One region of the Clostridium subterminale genome, then DNA from elsewhere that is predicted to be linked to it. Evidence: riboswitches for the same ligand, from Rfam matches in the RefSeq annotation. Region 1 holds a riboswitch; the other holds the start of a gene.
What was found. Region 1 has a riboswitch for cyclic di-GMP ahead of ABDZ93_RS03865 (PglD-related sugar-binding protein). Riboswitches for the same ligand answer to the same signal wherever they lie in the genome.
Positions count from the first base shown of each region.

Region 2: linked by a shared signal. The riboswitch ahead of ABDZ93_RS06295 (SpaA isopeptide-forming pilin-related protein) and the one ahead of ABDZ93_RS03865 (PglD-related sugar-binding protein) in region 1 are both predicted to bind cyclic di-GMP.

Region 1 covers NZ_BAAACI010000001.1:746,883-754,986, reverse strand. Annotated here, with positions in the region: gene ABDZ93_RS03880 (YveK family protein) at 1-560, shown strand, start outside; gene ABDZ93_RS03875 (CpsD/CapB family tyrosine-protein kinase) at 611-1,264, shown strand; gene ABDZ93_RS03870 (tyrosine-protein phosphatase) at 1,302-2,072, shown strand; cyclic di-GMP riboswitch class II at 2,294-2,377, shown strand; gene ABDZ93_RS03865 (PglD-related sugar-binding protein) at 2,539-2,901, shown strand; gene ABDZ93_RS03860 (sugar transferase) at 2,947-3,600, shown strand; gene ABDZ93_RS03855 (glycosyltransferase family 2 protein) at 3,637-4,386, shown strand; gene ABDZ93_RS03850 (hypothetical protein) at 4,537-5,703, shown strand; gene ABDZ93_RS03845 (glycosyltransferase family 4 protein) at 5,672-6,691, shown strand; gene ABDZ93_RS03840 (glycosyltransferase family 2 protein) at 6,705-7,712, shown strand; gene ABDZ93_RS03835 (glycosyltransferase) at 7,729-8,104, shown strand, end outside.
Region 2 covers NZ_BAAACI010000002.1:92,344-100,447, reverse strand. Annotated here, with positions in the region: gene pepT (peptidase T) at 1-524, shown strand, start outside; gene ABDZ93_RS06305 (hypothetical protein) at 718-1,023, shown strand; gene ABDZ93_RS06300 (S1C family serine protease) at 1,317-2,666, shown strand; cyclic di-GMP riboswitch class II at 2,940-3,026, shown strand; cyclic di-GMP riboswitch class II at 3,379-3,460, shown strand; cyclic di-GMP riboswitch class II at 3,633-3,714, shown strand; cyclic di-GMP riboswitch class II at 3,888-3,969, shown strand; gene ABDZ93_RS06295 (SpaA isopeptide-forming pilin-related protein) at 4,041-8,104, shown strand, end outside.

The DNA.
Region 1 (8,104 bases):
TTTTAATAAGTCCTAAGTATGAAGCAAGTACAAAGTTATTTATAGGTAAGGAAGCAGGAGCAGAAAAAGGTTATGATCAAAGTGAGATAGCTATGTATCAAAAGTTAATGAAGACCTACTCAGAAGCGATAAAAACTAGAGATTTAGTTGGAAGAGCTATAAAGTCTGCTAACAGCAATCTAACAGAAGATGAAGTGCTAAAAAAACTTACAGTGGTAACTGTAGCCGATACACAAATTCTTCAAATTAAAATTGATGATAAGGACCCTAATATGGCAGCAACTATGGTACAAGCCATAACTAATGAGTTTGTCACTACTTCTAAGGTTTTAGTGCCAAATGGGAATATAAAAGTTATAGAATCCGTAAAAGTTCCAGAGACACCAGTAAGTCCTAATAAAAAAATGAATATAGCCATAGCCTTTTTACTTGGATTAATGGTAAGCGTAGGGATAAGCTTCTTATTAGAGTTCTTAGATAACACCTATAAGAATAGAGAACAATTAGAAAATGAATTAGGAATTCCAGTTATAGGAACTATACCTAACACTGAGCAATAGAGAGTTACAGTAGATAAACTTATTAGATTTTTACTTAAGGAGAGAAATTAATGTTTATAGTAGAAAAAGACCCTAAGTCTATAGCTGCAGAAAGTTATAGAACTCTAAGGACAAATTTGCAATATTCATCCTTTGATGAGGAATATAAAGTAATAGTAGTAACTAGTGCAGAACCGGGAGAAGGAAAGAGTACTACAGCAGGAAACTTAGCATTATCTATAGCTCAAAGCGATAAAAAGGTGGTACTTATAGATTGTGATTTAAGAAAGCCATCACTACATAAAAAATTTGAAATATCTAATACTGCAGGACTTTCTGATGTAATAGTTGGGAAAGAGAGTATTTCTATAGTAGGTCATAGATACAATAATAATCTTACCATATTGACCTCAGGTAAGATTCCACCTAACCCATCTGAGATGTTAGGTTCAAAGTCTATGAAGGCTCTAATTGATGCTTTAAAAAAGGTCTTTGATTATGTAATATTGGATACTCCACCAGTACAAGCAGTTACTGATGCACAAATCCTTTCCACTAGAGCCGATGGAACATTACTTGTGATTAGGGCAGAGAAAACAAAAAAAGATTCTGTTATAAACTCTGTAAATCTTTTAAAAAAGGTTAACGCAAATATCATTGGTACCATATTAAATGGAGTGGACACTAAAAGAAACAGTTATTATTACTATTATGGTGATAAATAATATATAAAATTTCACTTTAAAGGTTGGAGGAGTGCTTATGATAGATTTTCATAGCCATATACTTCATGGGGTGGATGATGGATCTAAAGATGAAGATATGACTATAAATATGCTTAAGCTTGCAGAAAGCTCAGGAACAACAGGAATTATTGCCACACCTCACTTTTTTAGAGGTAGGTTTCAAGTGCCTTATGAAGAAATAGAAAAGGAGGTAGCTAAATTAAAAACTTTAGCTAAAGAAAATGGTATAAATATAGAAATTTACTGTGGTCAAGAGGTTTATTATACTAGTAGAATTCTAGAAAGTTTTCAAAGTGGGGATATATCTACCATTGAAAACAGCAGATATATGTTAATAGAATTTCCTTTAAGGGAATTTTCTGTGGATGAAGTAATAAATGATATTTATGAACTTCAATTAAAGGGGATTGTACCTATAATTGCTCATCCAGAGCGATATAAAACATTTATAGAAGCCCCGGAATTAATAAATAAGTTTATTGAAGAGGGGTTTTTATTTCAACTTAATACAGGTAGCATAGCAGGAGACTTTGGAAGAAGTGTTAAAAAAACTGCAGAGTTATTTGTAAAACATAAAATATATAGCGTTATAGGTTCCGATGCTCATAGAGCAGATGTTAGAACTACAGATATGACCTTAGGAGTAAGGGCTATAGAAAAAATAAAACCTGGATATGTAAGGGGTATGGACAACATTTCTCAGGAAATTTTAAAGAACAATAAAGTGAACTTTCAAGGTGAGAAAATAAAAAAACAACGCGGAATTATGAGCTTATTTAAAAGATAAATTTAAAGTATAAAAAAATTTAAACTGGGTGTATCGGTTATGTAAAAGTTGGGAATTGGGGGTGCTTTTAATCTGATGACTACCAGCTCTAAACTCCCTTCTTCTTCGAAGTGGGAGTAAAGAGTTGCTATGTCCCTGGATAACGATTTCTAAGCTTCAAAGAAGCTAAGAACTCTGTTCATAGCCGATAGGGGTAATATAAAATTCGACATAAATAACTTAATTATAAAGGGAATTATGAAATGTAGCCTATACTTGGGCGCTTGGACTACATGGAGTTAGTAGCGCAACCCACCTTTATCTTATTAATTCAGGAGAACTATAAGTTTGAAGGGGAAATTTATAGTAGGCGAGTTATATAAAAGATAGCGGTGGGTTATTTTTATCTGGTTTTATAAATTAAGAAATGGTGGGCACTCTTAATTAGTGAGTAATATAAAAGATAAAGTTTTAGGGGGGGTATTGTATGGCAAATCATAACTCAAATAGGAATTTAATAATTCTAGGAGCCGGTGGGCATGGTCATGTAGTTAAGGAAGTAGCAGAAGCTATGGGTATATTTGATAAGATAGATTTCTTAGACGATAATCCTAACTCTGGTGAAGCTATAGGGTTATGCTCAGATAGTGAAAAATTTGTAGAAGAGTACACCTATGCAATACCAGCCTTTGGGAATAACAAACTTCGTATGGTGTGGATTGAAAAACTTGAGAAGAATAAATTTGAAATTCCAACTTTAATTCATCCTACAGCATATATTAGTCCATCAGCTATAGTTTCTTCAGGTTCAGTAGTAGCAGCTAAAGCAGTTGCAAGAAAGATTAGTTAGTTAATTTTATTTTAAGTATTTTTTATAGTATATGGGGGGATATAAATGTTAGAATTGAAAAAAGAGATATCCATAATTACATCTAGTGAAGAATATAGTATTAACAATATGTTTTGGATAAAAGTATATGAAAAGACAAAAAGAGTATTAGATATAATACTGTGTTTAATAGTATTTCCGCTAGGAATTGTATTAGTAGCCATAGCCACCATATTTATAAAAATAGAATCAAAAGGTCCGGTATTTTATATACAAGAAAGATTAGGGAAAAGCGGTAAGGTATTTAAGTTGTACAAGCTTAGAAGTATGATTGTAGATGCTGAAAAAGAGGGTGCTCGATGGGCTGAGAAGAATGACCCTAGAGTTACTAAGGTTGGTAAATTTATTAGAAAAACTAGAGTAGATGAGATTCCTCAACTTTGGAATATATTTAAAGGAGATATGAGTATAGTAGGGCCTAGACCTGAACGGAAAGTATTTTACGACAAATTTGAGTGTGAAGGTATTCCATATAGAAAAAGATTGTTAGTGACACCAGGACTTACTGGGTTTGCTCAGGTGAATGGTGGATATGAAATGAGCCCAGAGGAGAAGCTTGAGTGGGATATGGAGTATATAAGAGAGCGAAGTGTTATCACAGATATAAAGATAATGTTTAAAACTGTAGCTATCGTATTTACTGGGAATGGGTCTAGGTAGATAAAATTAAATTATAGTGAATTTAGGAGGTTCAAAATGAATGAGCTGGTTTCAATTATAACACCTACTTATAATGCTGAGAAATTTATTAAATACACAATTGAGTCGGTATTATGTCAAGATTATGAAAATTGGGAATTGATTATTATTGATGATTGTTCTAAAGACACTAGTAGAGAAATTGTTGAAGAGTATATGAAGATAGATAAGAGAATTAAAATGATAGCATTAACAAAAAATGGCGGGGTAGCTAATGCTAGGAATAATGGTATAAATAACGCAAAAGGCAGATATATTGCTTTTTTAGATAGTGATGATTTGTGGCATCCAAATAAGCTATCTATCCAAATCAGCTTTATGAAGAGAGAAAAATGTGCTTTTACATATACAGGATATGAATGGATTAATGAGGATGGAGCCAAGTTAGGCAAATTAATAGAGGTTCCAGCAAAAATTAACTACAATAAACTATTAAGAGGCAATCTTATTGGGTGTTTAACGGTAATTATAGATAAAGAGAAAATAAAAAATATAGAAATGCCATTAATAAGACATGAGGATTATGCAGCATGGTTGAATATTCTTAAAACTGGTGTTGTAGCTTATGGTATAAATAAAAATTTAGCTCTATATAGAAGAACATCAAATTCATTAAGTTCAAATAAAATTAAAACTATTTTTTGGACATGGAATATTTTTAGAAATAGTCAGGATATAAGAATATTAAAGTCTATTATACATATGATTCAGTTTGTATTTACTAAAATGTTTAAGTATGTTACGTAAGTGAAATTCGGTATTATTTGATTTGTATTATAATTTTAAAAATATTAAATCTATTCAATATTAAATCCTATCATTGTAAATAATGGTAGGATAGAAATGTAAAATACATATTTTTATAAAATATATTTAATTTAAGAGAGGAAAATACAAGTGGTTATAAAAAATAAAGGTTATAAGTTAAAATTAAAGGAATTAAGCAGATATATATCAACAATATTATTTTTAACTTCAACAGTAATTTTTCCAAGGGTTTTTGATATGACAAGTGGATATAGTTCTTATGTAAATATATTGAAGGTCATAACTGTGTTTTACAATTTTGGAGTATTTGTACTTTTATTCAAAACTAGAAAGAAGACTTTAGTAAGTATTTATTTTGTCTTTATTTTGTCATTAATTATATTAAATATGTCATTTGTAAATTTTATAGCATATGTTTTGGCAACATATGCATATGGAGAAAGTGATAAAAATTTTAAAGCATATGTTTATACTAAATTGATTTTAGTTATAATAATTTTTATTCTGAGCTTATTTGGATTAAATAGTGAACACATAATGTATGAATATGAAAGAGGAATTAGATTCACATTAGGATTTACGAATCCTAATACTCCAAGTATGATGATTTTTGATGTTGTTATAGGGCTTATATATATACATAATAAAGATAAGAAGATAATATTTATTTCAACTATGCTTGTGTTAGGTGTGTTTTATTATACTAATACTCGTACATTATTATTAGTATATATATATTGCTTATTTATTTTGATGCTCAACTCAAAGATATTAGCTTTTTTAAAACCAATTATAATTAGAAGTTTTCTAATATGCTTTGTTTTAAGTATTGTGTTTGCTTTGTTTCATGAATCATCATTAAATAGTTTTTTTAATAGAAGACCAGAGCTGATATATAAATTTTTAACTTTTTATAAACTTAATTTATTCGGATATTCAAGGGATGGATTGTCTATTTCAGTTGATAATTCATATTTAAGAATATTAGTTGAATTAGGACTTGTATATTTTACAATTCATAGTGTCTTAATTAAAAGGATGATTAAAAAAATGTTTTTATATGAAGATTACCTAGGTATTAAAATAATTATGTCAATTCTTTTATATGATATTTTTGAGCAGTTTTCCATAGCTCATGGGTCAATACTTTTAGTATTTTTGTCAAACTATATGATTAAGTGTTCATCAATAAATAAGGTTGAGAAGGTAACAGCAGGAATAGATAATTCACAATTTTTGATAAAAACGAAGCGGGGTGATTATATTGAAAATATGTATTCTAGGACCTGTAATTAATAAACATCATTTTGGAGGAGTAGCTACTTTTGATGAAGGACTTAGAAGTGGGTTTTTACAAAATGGAGATGAAGTTCTTATGATTACAAATATTGAAAAGAGTGGAGAAAATATAGAGTATTTTGGGAAAGTAGACTTCTTTGTTTTTAAAAGGAAAATTATAAAAAAAATTATTAAATTTAATCCCGATATTGTTATATCATCTATGTGGTATGGAATTTTAAACAGAAATATTAAAAAATATTTGCCTAGAACTAAAACAGTTCATTTTGTTCATGGATTTCCAACATATCGTTATAAAAATTATAAAAGATACCTATTGAATACTGCTTTTAAAGAATATCGAAAACACTCTGATTTTTTAGTTAGTAATAGTTCATTTACTGGATGTATAAATACTGAGATTTATGGTATAAAGTGTGACAAAACTATTCATATAGGTCTTAAAGAAAAATTTGTGGATTTTGAAAAACAAAAGAATGAGAATGTTAACTTTGTGTTTGCAGGTAGGATTGTAAAAGAAAAAAATGTTGATAAGGTGTGTGAAATTTTTAAATTTATTTATCAATTTGACCAGAGTGTTAAGTTAACTATTATAGGTGATGGACCTGAAAGAGAAATTCTTGAAAAAAAATATGAAAGTGAAAAAATTATTTTTTTAGGTAAAAAATCTCGAGAAGAAACTTTGCAAGCTTTAGAAAAGGCAGATGTTTTTATATCACTTAATCCACATGAGCCTTTCGGTTTAGTTTATTTAGAAGCTTTACTAAAGAAATGCAAGATTATTTGTCCAAACACAGGGGGACAAGTTGAGTTTTTAAATGATTTTGAAGAAGTACTATGTATTGATATCAACAATTATGAGAATTTTAAAGAAGAATTTATTAAATTAATAAACATAGATGGATTTACTAAAACTAATTTATCAAGTTTTTTTGAGTACTTTAATTATAGAAGAGTTGCAAAGGAATTGATTAAGTTAAAATAAAGGATGATGCAATATGGAAAAAATAAGTGTTATTTTGCCTAGTTATAATGTGGAAAAATATATTGGAAAATGTATTGATTCATTGATAAATCAGTCATATGAAAATATAGAAATTATTATTGTTAATGATGGTTCTACTGATAGAACATTAGAAGTAGCTAAAGAATATTCGAAGGTTGACAGTAGAATTAATATTATTAATCAAGAGAATAAAGGTGTAAGTTGTGCAAGAAATAACGCAATTAAGAAATCAACAGGGAGTTATATCATATTTATTGATCCTGATGATTACCTACATGAAGATTTTGTAAAAAGTTTATATGATAGATTAGTTGAAAGTAATTCTGATTTAACAATTTGTGGTCACACCAAGGTATATGATAATTTATATAAAACTAAAAGTAAAACATCTAAAACTATTTTTAAAGGTGATGAGATATTTAAAGAGTATTTTATAGGAGAAAGTACATTAACAGTTTTGATGTGTGATAAGATTTTTAAATCAAAAATAATAAAAGAAAATAATATTTACTGTCCAGAAGAAGTAACGAGTGGTCAAGATCAGGTTTTTATTCTAGAGTATTTAGTGTATTGTAATTCAGTTTCAACTATCGATAATAATTACTACTATTACTATCAAAGAGTGGGGAGTAAATCAAAAAGATATGAATACCATATATTTGAAAGAACAATAACTAAACTTGAGTATTTGAAGAGAATATTGGTTGAAAATTCTCTTTATGATAAGTTTGAAAGGTATTTTAAAATAAGATTATATATGAATTTATTTTCTCAAGGTTTATTGCTATACACATATAATTTTGAGAAGAATTTTAAGAGTACATTTAAAATCTTAAAAAAAGATTCAGTTAGGTATATAAATAAGAATAGATTTTCAATGTTGTTAGACATATTACTATTATCAAAGTTAAATATTAAAGAAAAAATTGCATGTTTTACAATCTATTATTTACCGAGCTTTTTTGTAGAATTATTATATAAAAAATATCTAAGAACTTAATAGAAAGGATATAAGGATGAATGATTTTATCGTGGTGACAAATGGTTATCCTAGCGAAAATAAACTTTATAATAATGCTTTTGTTCATAGAAGAGTAATTAACTATTTAGAAAAAGGTTATGAGGGTTTTGTTATAGTTATAAGACCAGAGCATAAAATAATAAAAAAGTATGAATTTGATAATGTTGTTGTTTATGAAGGTAATAGTGAGAATGTTAGAAAACTACTTTTAAACAATTTAAGAGCTAAAATTTTTATTCATTTTGTTGATATCCATATGATAAAAGCTATTACATCAGTCAATGAAGATTATGAGATATTTATATGGATTCATGGAACCGAGGCTTTATCTTGGAAAAGACGTATATTCAACTTAAGTTTTAACTTAAAAT
Region 2 (8,104 bases), on a different contig from region 1:
ATACTCAACAAATAGCTATGGAATTAAACGGATTATTACCTGTTAATGCAAGACCAGAGTATACAGAAGGATATGAAGGTTTCTTCATGCTTTGCGATATGGTAGGAACTGTAGAAAAGACAACTATGTCTTATATTATAAGAGATTTCTTTAGAGATACTTTTGAAGAAAAGAAAGTTTTGATTAATGAAATAGTAGAACTTCTTAATAAAAAATATGGTGAAGGTACTGTAGAAATTTCAATGGAAGATCAGTACTACAACATGAAAGAAAAAGTAGAACCAGTAATACATGTAGTAGATACAGCTGTTGAAGCAATGAATGCTCTTGATATCGAGCCAATCATAGTTCCTATCAGAGGAGGTACAGATGGAGCAAGATTATCATTCATGGGGCTTCCAACACCAAATATATTCACAGGTGGACACAACTTCCACGGAAAATTTGAGTTCATTCCTGTAGAGTCAATGGAAAAGGCTGTAGAAACTATAGTTAAGATAATAACTCTTTATGCAGAAAAATAAATAAAGCTTTTTTAGATAAAAGTTTGTTTTATAGTAAGATTATTAACCGCTTTTTAGGAAGTTTTTCTTCTTAGGAAGCGGTATATTTTAGCAGAAAAGTTTACAAATAAAAACTTCATAATTTATATTATAAATATACATAAAAAGTGCTTCCTTAATACACACTATAGTAAAGTAACTGAGGAGGTATACTATGAGTAACGATAAATCAAAACCAATATATCCACCAGATACGCATAACTATTTTGGTGATTTTAGAAGTATGACACCTATGGCTGATACAGTTTGGGAGAATGTAAGAGAAGCTGAGATAGAAGCTGCAAAAGCAAGAAATCGAAGAACTTACGATATGGAGACTAGTGAAGAAATTGCTTTTGAGAATTTAAGTGAAGACATAAAAAGCGAAAGTGAAGTTGACTTTGATTCCATTATAGATGAGGTAGACATGAGTGATCATGGTAATGATTATGGAGATTATGCTAAGAAAAAATTATTTTAATATTTCTTAGAGGAAGAATTTATTCTTCCTCTAAGTTAATTTAGGACTTATTTTGGACATAATTTAAAATAGAGAATTGCTTTTATATAGGGAACTACTGAAGCTATAAGGTTTTAGTAGTTTTTTAGAATATTAAGTTTACATATAAAGTTTTAGAAAATTTATTTCTTCAAGGGACAATTAAGAATTCTTTCATATTTTAGTCACTGAATTGACACATAAGTGTTGATAATAATATACATAGAGATAAGAAAAATAAATAAATCAGTTTTTAATAAGGGGGAAGATTTAATATGAATAAAGATATAAATAATAATGAACTAAACAATAATGAATTAAATAATAATGAAGTTAATAGGGATAATAACTTAAATGAAAATACTAGTATCAATAGCAATAACAATGACAATAATACTAATGAGAATTTAAACTATACTGTAATTCAAGATGTAGAATATACAACAAATGATAACTTGAATATGAATGAAGCTAATACTTCATCATGGCAAGAAGAAGAGGAAAAGAAAAATAAGAAAAAAGATAAAAAGAGCAAAGGGAAGGGGTCAGCCAAATCTTATATTGCCATAGCTCTAATTTGCTCTATATTAGGAGGAGCAATAGGTACAGGTGTTACTTATGGTGCTATGAGAAGTACTATACAGTCAGCAGTTAAACAGGGTAAAAATAATACAAATACCGGTGGCTCTACAGCAAATGTTAATCCTATAAGTAGTATGAACATACCAGAAGTTGTAGCAAAGGTTTCTCCAGCTGTAGTTGGCGTATCAACTACCTCAGTTTCAACTAATGTATTTGGATTTGATATGGGTAAACAAGAAGGCATTGGATCAGGATTTATATTCTCGAAAGATGGTTATGTACTTACCAACTATCATGTAGTTAAAAATGCTAGTCAAGTTAAAGTTATTTTTAGCACAGGTAAAGAAGTAAATGCTAAGGTTGTAAACTATCAGGAAGATGCAGATTTAGCAGTTGTTAAGATTACTGATAATGTTGAAATGCCAGGGGTAGTAGAACTAGGTGATTCTGATAGCCTTCAAGCAGGAGAACAAGTTATAGCTATAGGAAATCCCCTTGGAAAAGAATATTTAGGATCTGTAACGACAGGAATCATAAGCGCTGTTAATAGAGGAGTAGCTTTAACTGAAGGTGGAGAGAAAATGAATCTTATCCAAACAGATACTGCTATAAATCCAGGGAATAGTGGAGGGCCATTAATAAATTCTCAAGGTCAAGTTGTAGGTATAAATACAGCTAAGATAGATGCTAGTGGAGTAGAAGGAATAGGTTTTGCAATTCCGATTAACGATGCCACTGAAAAATTAGATACTCTAGTAAAACAAAAAGTAAAACTAGGTATAGCAGTTAGAGATATAACTGAAGATTTATCAAAACAATTTAACTTACCAGTAGGTGTGTATATTCAATCTGTAGAAGACTTTAGTATTGCCCAAAAGGGTGGACTACAACCTGGAGATGTAATTACTAAAATTGGTAAGAAAACTGTTAAGACAGTTGAAGAGTTAAATAAGGAAAAAGAGTCCTTTAAAGAAGGAGATAGTATTCCTATAGAATTTATAAGAAAAGGTCAAACAATGCAAGCTACTTTAGTAGTAGAATAATTAAGTTAATAATTATAATTATCCCCTAATTATAATATTATAAAATTTCAATAGGCATGAAGCTTGAGTTATCAATGTTTCATGCCTATTATTTTTTAGATATGAATCATAACATTGTTAATATATAAGATATTATACGTTAAAACAATAAACAAACATATATTACTTTTGATAATATTTATAGATAATTATGTATTTTATGTAATTAATTTATTGACTGATACAATTATATATGCTATATTCTCATATGAAATAGCATATATAATTTAGTAAGAGTTTTAAGGAAACATTGAAGTATATATTAATTTGGGCGCATAATATATATATATGGAGTTAGTAGTGTAACCGACCTTTATAATCAAACGTAGATAGGTATAAGATTAGTAGGGTCGGTTTTTGTTATATAAGTTGAAAAATTTAATAGAGATTTTCTTGTAAAGCAATATAAATTAAATAGGTTATATGGGGCTGTATTTAATAAATGGATAGAATAAGGAATTAGAGTAGCGCTCAACCTAAAAATAATTGCATTATATTTATATATTATATTTAAAATTTAAAAACTGAGTATAGGAAATATTAGTATAAAAGTAAAAAATGTATAGACAAATACTAAATATAAAGTTATACTTAATTAATAAAGTATGTTAAATAATAATAGATATTAAATGATTTGGATTTGTTTATAAATTTTTGAATACAATTTACTAAAAGTTATAAGGAAACATTGAAGTATATACTAATTTGGGCACTTTGTATATACAGAGTTAGTAGTGCAACCGACCGTTATTAATTTAAGGTCGGTTTTTTGTTTGTAAAAATTCATTAAGGAGGAAGATTATGAAGAAAATAAAATTTAAACCTACCCTAAGCTAAAGGAGAAACTATCTATTTTTATACTAAAATGAAGAGAAGCATAGATTGATTTAATTTTGTTCCACAAAATATTGAATACAATTTACTAAAAGTTATAAGGAAACATTGAAGTATATACTAATTTGGGCACTTTGTATATACAGAGTTAGTAGTGCAACCGACCGTTATTAATTTAAGGTCGGTTTTTTGTTTGTAAAAATTCATTAAGGAGGAAGATTATGAAGAAAATAAAATTTAAACCTACCCCTAAGCCAAAGAAGAAACTATCTATTTTTATACTAAAATGAAGAGAAGCATATATTGATTTAATTTTATTCCACAAAATATTGAATATAATTTACTAAAAGTTATAAGGAAACATTGAAGTATATACTAATTTGGGCACTTTGTATATACGGAGTTAGTGGTGCAACCGACCTTTATAACCAATCTTATATTTATATAAGATTGGCATGGGGTCGGTTTTTTGTTTGTAAAAATTTATTAAGGAGGAAGATTATGAAGAAAATGAAATTTAAACTTAGGTCTAAACTAAAGAAGAGATTATCTGTTTTTATGGCTTTAGCTATTGCAGTTTGCCAAATTTTTAATATTATTCCTATAGCACAAGCTGATGCTATGGATATTACAAGTAATTTTCCATTTATAACTGAAGTAACTTTAACTGATGGCGATGGTAAACCTATAAATGAGTCATCAAATCCAATAAGTAAGAATGAAGAAGTTAAACTAACTTATAAATTTACTGTACCAAATCAGGGTACAGTAAAAAAAGGTGATATTTATACAATTAAAATACCTAAGGAAATACAAATAATAAGTACACTAAATTTCCCTATTACACTTGATAATGGTGATACAATTGCAAATGTTAAAATAGAAACCAATGGCAATGTTACCATTACTTTTACTGAATTTGCTGAGAATAATTCCAATGTTTCAGGATTCTTTTATATTGATACTCAATTTGATCCTGATCAAATAGGAGGAGATAATCCAGTCCCTATTAAATTTGAAATTGGAGGAAATTCTTCACCAGTTATAGTTAATGTGAATTTTGAGCAACCTGAAATTCCTGATGCTTCTGTTATGAAGGAAGGAAGTTATGACCCTTCTAAAAATGAGATTACCTGGGAGGTAATTGCTAATTCAGAAGGAGTTAAGGTTAATAATGCTGAAATTGTGGACAACATTCCAGAGGGACAAGAATTTATACCAGGTTCTGTTACCATAAATGGAGCTAATGCAGATGAAGCAAATTATAACTATGATTATAGCAATAAAAAATTAACTTATAGCTTTCCAAGTGTTATAGACACATATCAAGTAATTACCTTCAAAACTAAGGTAGTAAATCCAAAAGTTTTTGAAAGTGAAGGAGCTACAATATATGAATATAATAAAGCAATCTTTAATCATGATGGAACTAGTGTAGATTCTAATGAGGCATCAGTTAGTATTTTTACAGACTTCATTAGAAAAGATGGAAACTATGATGCAGCAACAAAGAGAATAAATTGGGTTATTTATGTAAATAACAATGCTCTAAGCATTCCCAATGCTGTAGTTACAGATGATATACCTAGTGGATTAACTGTTACACAAGGTAGCGTAAAAATAGATGGAAATCCAACTAACGACAATTATACTATAAATGGACAAAAATTCACCTACACTTTTCCAACAGCTATTAATGAACCTCATAAAATTGAATTTTCAACAGATGTATCTGATGATATATTTAATTCTAATGAATGGAAAACCTATAATAATAAGGCAACTATTACAGGAGAAGGGGTTCCAGGTAACGCTTTAGATGAAAAGGGAGTTGACGTACCTAGTAACGTTATTTCTAAGCAAGGAGTAGGATATAACCCAGCTACAGGAGAAATAACTTGGGAAGTTATGATTAACTGGAACAGCGGAACCATAAAAAATCCAATTTTCACTGATAAAATAAAATTAGGACAAGAGTATGTAGATGGTTCTGCTACTATAGATAAAGATGTTCCAGGAGGAAGCTTTAACTATGTACCAGAAGTAAACGATGCAGAAAAAACTGGAACACTAACCTATACCTTTGGTAAAGATATTAATGAAACCTATATAATAAGATTTAAAACAAAAGTAACAGACCCTAAGGTTTATGCAGGAAATAGGAATGAGACCTATTATAATGTTGCTGAATTAACTGGCGATAATATAAAACCTTCCACCTACCAAGGCACACAGAAAGTACAGAGCCAAGTTATAAATAAATCTAGTAAAGACTATAACTATGTTGCTAGAGAAATTACATGGAAGATAGTAGTTAATAAAAACAAAATGACCCTTCCCAATGCCTATGTTACAGATGTTATAAAGGAAGGACAAGAATTTGTTCCTAAATCCGTTATGATTAATGGAAATCAAGCAAAAGAGTCAGATTATGTTTATGATGAAGCCACTAAAACTCTAAGATATAATTTCCCTAGTGAAATTAAAGATGAGCAGGAAATAACTTTTAAAACTAAAGTAACAGATACTTCTATATTTAATACTAATGGACAAAAGGAATTTAAGAATACTGCAAAACTAATAACTGATTTATTATCTGGTGGGGTAGAAAGCACAGGCAAAGGGACTATAAAAAGCACTTTAATAGATAAGAAAGCTGACTATACAAAAGGCAATTCTTATATTGACTGGAATGTAACCGTTAATTCTAACAAAATATTAATTAAAGATGCTGTATTAACAGATATACTTCAAGAAGGTCTTGAACTTGATACTACTTCTGTAAAACTGTATAAGCAGATTTTGAAGTCTAATGGAAGCCTTGAAAAAGGTGAAGAGGTTATTTTAGATCAAAGAAATGTAAAATATAATAATTCAACAAGAGAGTTTACGTTTACATTGCCTTCTTTAACAGAAGAAGCATATATTTTAACCTTTAGAACTAATGTAGTAGATAAGAGTAAGTCACCATTTACTAACTCTATATCTTTTAAAGGTACAGGAATAGATGGAACATCTACTTCTGGAAGTGTTGATGTTATATTCCAAGGTGCTGGCGGTGGTGGCGTTGGTGAAACTGGTAGCATCAAAGTCACAAAGGTAGATAAAAATAACGAAAGTATAAAACTAGAAGGGGCAGTATTTGAACTTCTTGATAAGTATCAAAATATTATAAGAACTTCAGAACCAACGGGAGCAAATGGAGAGGTTGTATTTAATAAATTGAGATTTGATATAGACTACTATGTTAGAGAAAAGCTTGCTCCAACAGGATATACACTAAGTAGTGAATCATATAAATTTCAAATTAAAAATACCCAAGATGAAAAGAATATAGTCTATAATTATAAAGATGAAAAGATTAAAGGTGAAATTGAATTCTTTAAAAATGGGGAAAATAATAATCCTCTTAAAGGAGCAGAGTTTACACTTTATGACTTTTCAGATACAGCTTATACAAATCCTATAGCAACAGCTATAAGTGATGAAAATGGAAAAGTGCAATTTAAAAATGTAGAGTATGGTAAGTACACTATAAAAGAAACAAAAGCTCCAGAAGGATATGTTATTTCAGATGAGGTGCTAACTGCTGATATAATTGAAAATGGTAAAACTATAAAAGCAAATCCTGAAAGTATTTCAAATACAAAAATTAGAGGAAGCATAGAGTTTACTAAACTAGATGAAGATAAAAATCCATTACAAGGAGCAGAATTCAAGCTTTATAAAGAAATTGATACAAAGTTTGAAAATCCTATAGCAACAGCTATAAGTGATGAAAGTGGAAAAGTACAATTTGAAAATGTAGAATATGGCAAGTACATTATAAAAGAAACAAAAGCTCCAGAAGGATATGTTATTTCAGAGGAATTGATAACTGCTAATGTAATTGAAAATGGAAAAGTAGTAAAAGCAAACCCTGAAAGTATTTCAAATACAAAAATCAGAGGAAGCATAGAGTTTACTAAACTAGGAGAAGATAAAAACCCATTACAAGGATCAGAATTCAAGCTTTATAAAGAAATTGATACGAAGTTTGAAAATCCTATAGCAACAGCTATAAGTGACGAAAATGGGAAGGTGCAATTTGAAAATGTAGAGTATGGTAAGTACACTATAAAAGAAACAAAAGCTCCGGAAGGATATGTTATTTCAGAAGAAGTGCTAACTGCTAATATAACTGAAAATGGTGGCACTATAAAAGCAAATCCTGAAAGTATTTCTAACACAAAAATTAGAGGAAGCATAGAGTTTACTAAACTAGATGAAGATAAAAACCCATTACAAGGAGCAGAATTCAAGCTTTATAAAGAAGTTGATACGAAGTTTGAAAATACTATAGCAACAGCTATAAGTGACGAAAATGGGAAGGTACAATTTGAAAATGTAGAGTATGGTAAGTACACTATAAAAGAAACAAAAGCTCCAGAGGGATATGTTATTTCACAGGAAGTGCTAACTGCTAATATAACTGAAAATGGTAGTACTGTAAAAGCAAATCCTGAAAGTATTTCTAACACAAGAATTAGAGCTTCGATTCAAGTTAAAAAATTAGATCAAGATAA